DNA from 4 places in the Agrobacterium fabrum str. C58 genome. Region 1 is predicted to be linked to each of the others. Evidence: predicted binding sites of a transcription regulator. Region 1 holds the regulator's gene; each other region holds the start of a gene.
The links. The regulator LexA, encoded in region 1, represses DNA repair genes until DNA is damaged. The targets are predictions, from matches to a motif close to TGTTCNNNNTGTGTTCNG.
Positions count from the first base shown of each region.

Region 2: the regulator LexA is predicted to act here: its motif matches at 1,088-1,105, upstream of ATU_RS03555 (PA0069 family radical SAM protein).
Region 3: the regulator LexA is predicted to act here: its motif matches at 1,213-1,230, upstream of ATU_RS10660 (putative DNA modification/repair radical SAM protein).
Region 4: the regulator LexA is predicted to act here: its motif matches at 1,291-1,308, upstream of ATU_RS03700 (energy-coupling factor ABC transporter ATP-binding protein).

Region 1 is NC_003062.2:1,389,310-1,391,511, reverse strand. It holds gene ATU_RS06890 (amino acid ABC transporter ATP-binding protein) at 1-237, shown strand, start outside; gene lexA (transcriptional repressor LexA) at 620-1,342, shown strand; gene ATU_RS06880 (glutathione S-transferase family protein) at 1,603-2,202, shown strand, end outside.
Region 2 is NC_003062.2:720,904-723,105, reverse strand. It holds gene ATU_RS03565 (FAD-binding oxidoreductase) at 1-401, shown strand, start outside; gene ATU_RS03560 (glycosyltransferase family protein) at 413-931, opposite strand; gene ATU_RS03555 (PA0069 family radical SAM protein) at 1,220-2,202, shown strand, end outside.
Region 3 is NC_003062.2:2,157,368-2,159,569, forward strand. It holds gene ATU_RS10660 (putative DNA modification/repair radical SAM protein) at 1-1,207, opposite strand, end outside; gene greA (transcription elongation factor GreA) at 1,429-1,905, shown strand; gene ATU_RS10670 (glycosyltransferase family 4 protein) at 1,986-2,202, shown strand, end outside.
Region 4 is NC_003062.2:748,191-750,392, reverse strand. It holds gene ATU_RS03705 (winged helix-turn-helix domain-containing protein) at 58-1,254, opposite strand; gene ATU_RS03700 (energy-coupling factor ABC transporter ATP-binding protein) at 1,367-2,047, shown strand; gene ATU_RS03695 (energy-coupling factor transporter transmembrane component T family protein) at 2,044-2,202, shown strand, end outside.

The DNA of each region.
Region 1 (2,202 bases):
ACATCCGCTCTCGATCCCGAACTGACGGGAGAGGTGCTCCTCGTCATGGAACAGCTGGCGCGGGAAGGCATGACGATGTTGCTGGTGACCCATGAAATGAGCTTTGCCCGCAGCGTCGCACATGTGACCGTCTTCATGCATCAGGGTAAGATCTGGGAAATGGGCGCTTCGAAACAGCTTTTCGAGAAACCACAAACGCCCGAGCTGCAGGCATTCCTCTCCAACGGCGTGAAATAGCCGGCGGAAGAGCAGGTCAGGCAAACGCAGTCATCGACCTTGCGCCATGAGGCTGTCGCTTCAAGGCGAATAAAAGAAGCAACGGAGAGGGCCATCACTCTGCGTTGCTTCGGCGCGTTCAGGCCGCTTCGGCTCCGAGGTCGTGATCTGACCTGGAAACTGTTCCCGCGACAATTTCATCGATCGGAATCCCCGACCGGCGTCTATTCCCAACGCTACTTATATCATCGGCCTGATCTCTTCATGTTTCGAAGATTGAATCAGGATTCGATATGCATCCTTCACGAAATTTTAGGGGATTGCGGAACACATATGGAACATATAGTGTTCGTTCTGTATTTGTTTCGCGACTTCAACGACGATTCTCAAGGGTGTTTTCCTCATGCTCACGCGCAAACAGCAGGAACTGCTTCTCTTCATTCATGAAAGAATGAAAGAGTCCGGCGTGCCGCCCTCCTTCGATGAAATGAAGGACGCACTCGATCTTGCTTCCAAATCCGGCATCCACCGGCTGATCACCGCGCTCGAAGAGCGCGGGTTTATTCGCCGGCTACCTAACAGGGCGCGAGCGCTGGAGGTTATCAAACTGCCCGAGGCTTATACGCCGGGCGCAAGGCCGCAACGCGGCTTTTCGCCGAGCGTCATCGAGGGCAGCCTTGGAAAACCGAAGGAGCCGGAACCGGCGCCTGCCGTGAAGGCGCCTGCCAATGATTTCGCCGGAGCTGCCACCATTCCCGTCATGGGTCGTATCGCTGCCGGTGTGCCGATTTCCGCCATCCAGAACAATACCCATGATTTGGCCGTGCCGGTGGACATGCTGGGTTCGGGCGAGCACTACGCGCTTGAGGTCAAAGGCGATTCGATGATCGAGGCCGGGATTTTTGATGGCGATACCGTCATCATCCGCAACGGTAATACCGCCAATCCGGGCGATATCGTCGTGGCGCTGGTGGATGATGAAGAAGCCACGCTGAAGCGCTTCCGCCGCAAGGGTGCGTCCATCGCGTTGGAAGCGGCCAATCCTGCCTACGAGACCCGCATTTTTGGACCGGATCGGGTGAAGATTCAGGGCAAGCTGGTCGGGTTGATACGCCGTTACCATTGATAGCTGGAGGCTGCTGCCGGTATTACTGAAACCGAATAGGTTTTCACGGGTAGATTTGGCTTTCGAAATGAATGGCGCATCGTTCCGTTGAATTGATGCGCCTTTTCTTTGTGAGATTGGCAAACGCACTCGTTGCTGCGAAATTCCGTCGTGTATGACGGCCCCTCCATCAATTGGCCTTATGGGAGCCATGGATTCTTTGCGATATTCCAAGGCTCCTTAGCAGGTGTAGAAATGTGCGTTCTATCGGGGAAAACGCCATGTACGATCTCTATATTGCCAACAAGAACTATTCCTCATGGTCATTGCGGCCCTGGGTTTTGATGCGCACGCTTGGCATCGCCTTTGATGAAAAACTCATTCCCTTTGGCGAAGGTGTTTCCTTCTCCAGCTTTTCGCCGACCGGCAAGGTGCCTTGCCTCGTCGACGAAGGGGTGACGGTCTGGGAAACGCTGTCGATTGCCGAATATCTCGCCGAGAGACATCAGGGCGTCTGGGCAGGCGACAAGCAGGCACGGGCCTGGTCACGCTCGGCGGCGAGTGAAATGCATGCGGGATTTTCCTCGCTTCGCAATCTCTACCCCATGTCGGTCGGCATCCGCGTAAAACCCAAAGCCGGTGATGCCGGGCTTGCGGCCGATATAAAGCGCATCGATGCGCTGTGGAGTGAAGGCCTCGCAAAATTCGGCGGACCGTTTCTAGCCGGTCAGAAATTCACGGCGGTCGACGCTTTCTTCTGCCCGGTGGCGTTCCGTTTCCAGACCTATGGCGCCGATCTTTCGCCGGCGGCGAAGGCCTATTGCGACCGGTTGCTTGCCCTGCCCGCCATGCGCGAATGGTATGATGCAGGACTGAAGGAG
Region 2 (2,202 bases), 670 kb from region 1:
AGCCGGAGGGCGGATCGATCAAGCATGACGTTTCCGTTCCGGTGTCGAAAATACCGGAATTCATGACTACTGCGGAAAAGGCCGTGCTCGCCGCCATTCCCGGCGCCCGCATCTGCGCCTTCGGCCATCTCGGCGACGGCAACATCCACTACAATATCTCCCAGCCAGTCGGTGCCGACAAGGCCGAATTCCTCGGCCGCTGGCGAGACATGAACGAGATCGTGCACGGTATCGTGCTGTCGCTCGGCGGCTCGATTTCGGCCGAACATGGTATCGGCCAGCTGAAGCGCGACGAACTGGCCGCCATCCGGCCCGGCATTGAAATGGAGTTGATGCATCGCATCAAGCACGCCTTCGACCCTGCGGGTATCATGAACCCCGGCAAGGTTTTGGTGGGGTAAGATTGCCGGCCTCAGGCCGGCGTTCGCAAAGCCCAGGCCGGCACCATTTCCGCATTCAAGCGGCGCGGCTTTTGCCCGCCAACCAGCTCCTTAAGGCTCATGCCCGATTTTGCGATTGCAAGGGCCTGTGTCTTTGGCAGGAGGTATCCGTGTTCCAGCGGCGGTGCGCGGTGCACCATGCGGCTGAAGATATTCCGCCGGTGATAACGCGAGGGCGAAAAACGTGCGGGATCAGGGCAGATCGCGACATATTCGAGGATTTCGTCGATCCAGCCCGCCTGCGGGCGCGCACCGGGCTCGATCAACAACAGCCAGCCGCCACGCGCGGATTGCAGGATTTCCTGAATGTCCCACTGCCCATAAAAGCGGCAACCGGCGGCATCGGCCACGCGCGACGATCCATCGCGCGAACCGTGATCGAGAATCACCACATCGCTCACAAGCCCTTCCACTGCACCGGTCACAAGCGCGGACAGCGTGTGCGCCAGTTCCGGTTCCTGATCCCGGCATTCCATTAAGACTGTCAACATAGGCATAGCTCTAACGCATCGCACAATAAATTGCCACTGGCCTCTTTGCGATGGAGAATAGCCCGATGCGTGCGGCACATTGCACCGGCGTCGATAGCCATCCGGCTTCCGCCGTTTGTGCCGCAGGCCGGCGACCCAGTCGTAATCTCATAATTTTGTTCTTGTATTGTTCTCATTCCTGATGTAGGAATTTAATCATTCGGACGGCGAGCAAACGCCGCTCCAGATGGAAACGGTTTAGGGCGTTGAGCGTGCCTTGATGGCGTGCGGCGCTCTGGGAGCATCCAGATGAGAAACCATACGCTTGACGGGCAGGCCACCTTTCAGCCGAGCCATATGCCTGATATTGCCAATGCGCTTGCCGATGCATCCGGCCTGCGCATCGAGATCGACCGTCGTCGCGGGCGGGGCGCCGGGTTGAACCCGGACGGGCGCTTCGAGGCCTTGCAGCGCGAGGTTTTCGACGATGGCTGGCAGACGCTTGAGGATATGCCGGAATTCCGCACCGAGGTGCAGGTCGAAAAGCCGCGCAGCATTATAACTCACAACGAATCTCCAGATATCCCGTTCGACCGTTCCATCAATCCCTATCGCGGTTGCGAACATGGCTGCATCTATTGTTTCGCAAGGCCTAGCCACAGCTATATGGGGCTTTCGGCCGGGCTCGATTTCGAGTCGAAGCTTTTCGCCAAGCCGGATGCTGCAAAGCTGCTCGAACGGGAATTGGCGAAACCGGGCTACAAGCCGCGGGTGATCGCCATCGGCACCAATACCGATCCTTATCAGCCGATAGAGCGCGAATGGCGTATCATGCGGCAGATACTGGAAGTGCTGGCCAAGGCCGATCACCCCGTCGCCATCGTCACCAAATCGGCGCTGATCAGGCGGGACATCGACATTCTGGCGCCAATGGCTAAAAAGGGTCTCGCCAAGGTCGGCATTTCCGTAACCACGCTGGACCGCAAGCTCGCGCGCAACATGGAACCGCGCGCTGCCACGCCGGAGAAACGGCTGGAGGCAGTGAAGGCATTGACGGAGGCTGGCGTTCCGGTTGCCGTGATGATGGCGCCCGTCATTCCGGCCCTCAACGATCATGAGATCGAACGTATTCTCGAGGCCGGCAAGGCAGCGGGGGCGACCGAGGCTTCTTATGTGCTGCTGCGTCTGCCACTGGAGGTGAGCCCACTGTTTCGCGACTGGTTGTTGCGCAACTATCCGGACCGTTATCGCCATGTCATGTCGCTGGTGCGCTCCATGCGTGACGGCAAGGA
Region 3 (2,202 bases), 770 kb from region 1:
GCGGCGCAAACATCGCCCGCAGGTCCGGCCGTTCGGTCAACTTGCCCGGCGTCCAGCCGTCAGCCACGACGAAGGCCTTGACCTTTTTCAGCGACACGCCAAAACGCGCCAGATCTTCCAGCCGCAGACGCCGAAACCTGCGGGAAGACAGAATGGAGGCCACGGTCTTCGTGCCGAATCCGGGCACCCGCAGCAGCATTTCCCGATCCGCCACGTTGACATCCACCGGAAACCGGTCGCGCTGTTTCAGCGCCCAGGCGAGCTTTGGGTCGATATCGAGATCGAGCATGCCGTCGCCACCGATTGCCGTTATCTCGCCGATGTCGAAACCGTAAAAACGATAAAGCCAGTCCGCCTGGTAAAGCCGGTGCTCGCGCATCAGTGGCGGCTTGATGAGCGGCAGGTTTTTCGACGAATCCGGAATGGGGCTGAAAGCGGAATAATAGACGCGCCGCAGACCGTAACTGCCATAAAGCCGGGCGCTGGTGGAAAGAATGGTGCTATCGTCAGCGCCATCCGCCCCCACGATCATCTGCGTGCTCTGGCCGGCCGGCGCAAAACGTCTGGTCTTTTTTGTCCTGATGGTTGGCTCCCCCGCCTCTTCGATCTTCAGGCGGATATCCGCCATGGAGCGGCGAATATTGGCGGGCTGCTTTTCCGGCGCGAAACGACTGACACCGCTATCGGTGGGTAATTCAATATTGATCGACAGCCGATCAGCATAAAGCCCCGCCTCCTCGATGAGCCTGGGCGATGCTTCCGGAATGGATTTCAGATGGATATAACCGCGAAAACCATGGGTGACCCGCAACTCCCGCGCCACGCGCACCATCTCTTCCATCGTATGGTCGGACGAACGGATGATGCCGGAGGACAGGAACAGCCCCTCGATATAGTTGCGCCGGTAAAACTCCAGCGTCAGCCACACCACCTCCTCGGCGGTGAACCGCGCCCGCTCGACATTGCTGGAGGAGCGATTGATGCAATAGGCGCAGTCATAGATGCAGAAATTGGTGAGCAGGATCTTCAGCAGCGAAATGCAGCGCCCATCCGGCGCATAGGCATGGCAGATGCCCGACCCCTCCGTGGAGCCCAATCCGCCCGATGCTGCGGAGTTACGTTTCACCGTGCCGCTCGATGCGCAGGATGCGTCATACTTGGCCGCGTCGGAGAGAATGGCCAGCCTTTGCCTGATCGACTTCTTCATGGATATGTTCACTATATGTTCTATTGACGGCTGTCAATATTGGAAATTAAGCCATTGATTAATTAGAAAAATATCCTCGGCTCAAATTTGCTGGCATTTCGCTATCGTCTTCTGATATAGTCGGCTCAGTTCTGATTTTGGCATGGTTCCGGAGTTCCTCTCCGGAACCTGTTTCTTTTTGTGTCTGCAAGTAAAGCGACCGGAATACGAAGGATAAAAAAATGGTAGAAAAAGTACCGATGACTCAGGGTGGATTCGTCAAGCTGCAGGAGGAGCTGCGCTTTCGCCAGCAGGAGGAGCGTCCCCGTATCATCGAGGCAATTGCGGAAGCGCGCGCCCATGGCGACCTTTCGGAAAATGCCGAGTACCATGCTGCCAAGGAAGCACAGAGCCACAATGAAGGCCGCATCACCGAACTCGAAGACCTGACCGCGCGCGCGGAAGTCATCGATCTTTCCAAGATGTCCGGTTCCAAGATCAAGTTCGGCGCCACCGTCAAGCTCATCGATGAAGACAGCGACGAGGAAAAGACCTATCAGATCGTCGGCGATCAGGAAGCCGATGTGAAGGCCGGCCGCATTTCCATCTCCTCGCCGATTGCCCGCGCCCTCATCGGCAAGGAAGTCGGCGACAGCATAGAAGTCAACGCGCCGGGTGGTGCCAAGGGTTACGAGATTCTCGCAGTTCAGTGGGGCTGATTGGCCCGATGCGATGCGCCTCGAGCGGGCGCATCGCTCCCTGACGAATCAACCTTCAGCCGCAGAGACGGAAGCCCATCTTGTCCCACGTCAGTCTGAAAGATGTGCAGGTACTCGCGCCGAATTTCAAGCGCAGGCTCTCCGGCGTCACCTCAACCATCGTTCAGCTCATTCCGGTGCAGAACCGGCTGGGGCAGAAGGTGGGCACCATCGGCCCCGGCCTGCCGCCGCATCTGCCGCATGTGCGCTTCCGTGACCTGTGGCGGCTTTGGCAAAACGGCCCCTCTGGCGGCCCGC
Region 4 (2,202 bases), 640 kb from region 1:
GGATTGGTAACCTTGTGTCAGGGAGGCACCCGCCTCGCAATCATCCGTGTGAAAACCTCAGCTTTCCCCCCGCCATCCCTCAAGATAATTCACGCTCTCCACCCCTGTAAACCGCGCCAGCCTCACCAGTTCCGCATCGAGCTTCTCCAGTCGCCCGGCCGAAGCGCGCACACCGGGTTCGAGCCACAGGCGGCGTACATCCAGCGTGCTGCGCTTGCGATCTGCCTTCATGTCGATGCGTCCAATAACACGGTCGCCCTCCAGAAGCGGGAAGACATAATAGCCATATTGCCGCTTCGGCTCCGGTACGAAGACCTCGATACGGTAATAAAAGCCGAATAGCCGTTCGGTGCGATTGCGGTCGCGCAGCAGCGGATCGAAGGGGCTCAAGACCCGGACGCGGGAAGACGGTTCCGGCACATCCGTCAGGTCAGCTGTGAAATCGGCGAAGGCAAAAGACGGGCGGGCAGTTTCGCCATCGCTGGAGAAAAGCGAGACCTCACACAATTCGTCGCGATGGCTTTTGACCCAGTCCCTCGCCTCCTGCGGGGTGACGAGATCGAAAAAGGCGGCGATTTCGCCGTGAGTGGCGAAACCCAGCCGCTTCAGCGCCTGACGGCAGGCCCAGTCGACGAATTCGGCGTGCTCCACCTCGGTTTCGTGATGCTCGCCGGGAATGACCCGTTCGGCCAGATCATAGACCTTCTGGAAATTCACGCGGCCGGCAATTGCGAGCTTGCCGGTGTGCCAGAGATATTCGAGGGCGGTCTTGGAGGGATGCCAGTTCCACCAGCCGCCGGACTGGTGCCCCTCCTCTTTCAGCTCCCGCGCCAGAACCGGACCGGTTGCCGCAATGCGCTCCAGCGTTTCGCCGAAAGCCGCATCAAAGCCCTCACCGTGCCATTTGCGCCAGCGCTCCTGAATGATCGGTTCGCGGCGGCGGAAGCGATGTTTCCAATAGGGATAAAATTCCGTCGGCACGATGGAGGCATCATGCGTCCAGTGCTCGAAAAGCGCGCGGTCCTTTTCCAGCAGCGTGGTCAGATGGTCGCGCCGGTAGGTCTGGTTGCGGGAGAAAATAATCTGGTGGTGGGCGCGCTCCACCGTGCCGATGCTATCCACCTGCACAAAACCGATATCGGTTATGAGCTGCAACAGGTCGCTCTTGGAAAGCGCCTTGCCGGGCGGCGAGGAAAGCCCCTGCCGCGCCAGAAAAATTCGTCTTGCCGCTTCGTTCGAAACCTTGATCACCATGGTGGCGAAGGTAGAACGGCTTTTTCAGGATTGCAATGTTCTTTTTTTGTTCCTTGTTTCACTTCTGTTGATGACGGGGTATAGAACCGGAAACGAGCGCGAGGATAAAAGCTTGGAAATCCGTTTCGACGCCGCCGGTGTCGCTTTCGAGGGCCGGCAGGCCCTGCAGCCGCTGTCCTTGACATTGATCGAACGGCGTATCGGCGTGATCGGCCTCAACGGCTCGGGCAAGACGACCTTTGCGCGGCTGATCAACGGGCTGAACAAGCCAAGCCAAGGCAAGGTTTTGGTGAACGGTCTCGATACCGTGGCGGACGCCAAAGCGATCTTGCAGATGGTCGGCTTCATCTTCCAGAATCCACAGAACCAGATCATCCTGCCGATCGTACGCGACGATGTCGCCTTCGGTCTCAAGCGGCTCGGTCTCGGCAAAACGGAAATCGAAAACCGGGTGAAGGCCGTTCTCGCCCGGCTCGCTGTTTCCCATCTTGAGGAACGGCGCGCGCATGAGCTTTCCGGCGGGGAGTTGCAGCTTGCGGCGCTGGCCGCGCTGCTGGTCACCGAACCGCAAATCCTCATCCTCGACGAGCCGACCAACCAGCTTGATCTCAAAAACCGGGCTATCGTGGAAAAGACCATGGCGGCGCTGTCGCAGTCCTTGATCGTCATCACCCACGACCTGCCGCTGCTTCAAGGCTTCGACCGTGTGCTTGTTTTCCATGGTGGCGCGCTGGTTGCCGATGCCGGCCCCGAAGAGGCGGTGGCACGCTATCTGGAGGTGGCGGCGCAATGAAATCGCTGCATGTGGAAGGCACGGGATGGTTCTACCGCGTCTCGCCGCGCCTCAAACTCCTGACGCTCATGGGCTTCAGCATCGCGCTGTTCCTCACCCGCGACCTCGTTCTGTTGGGATGCGCCGCTATTCTGGCCGCCGTAATCCTGCGCGAA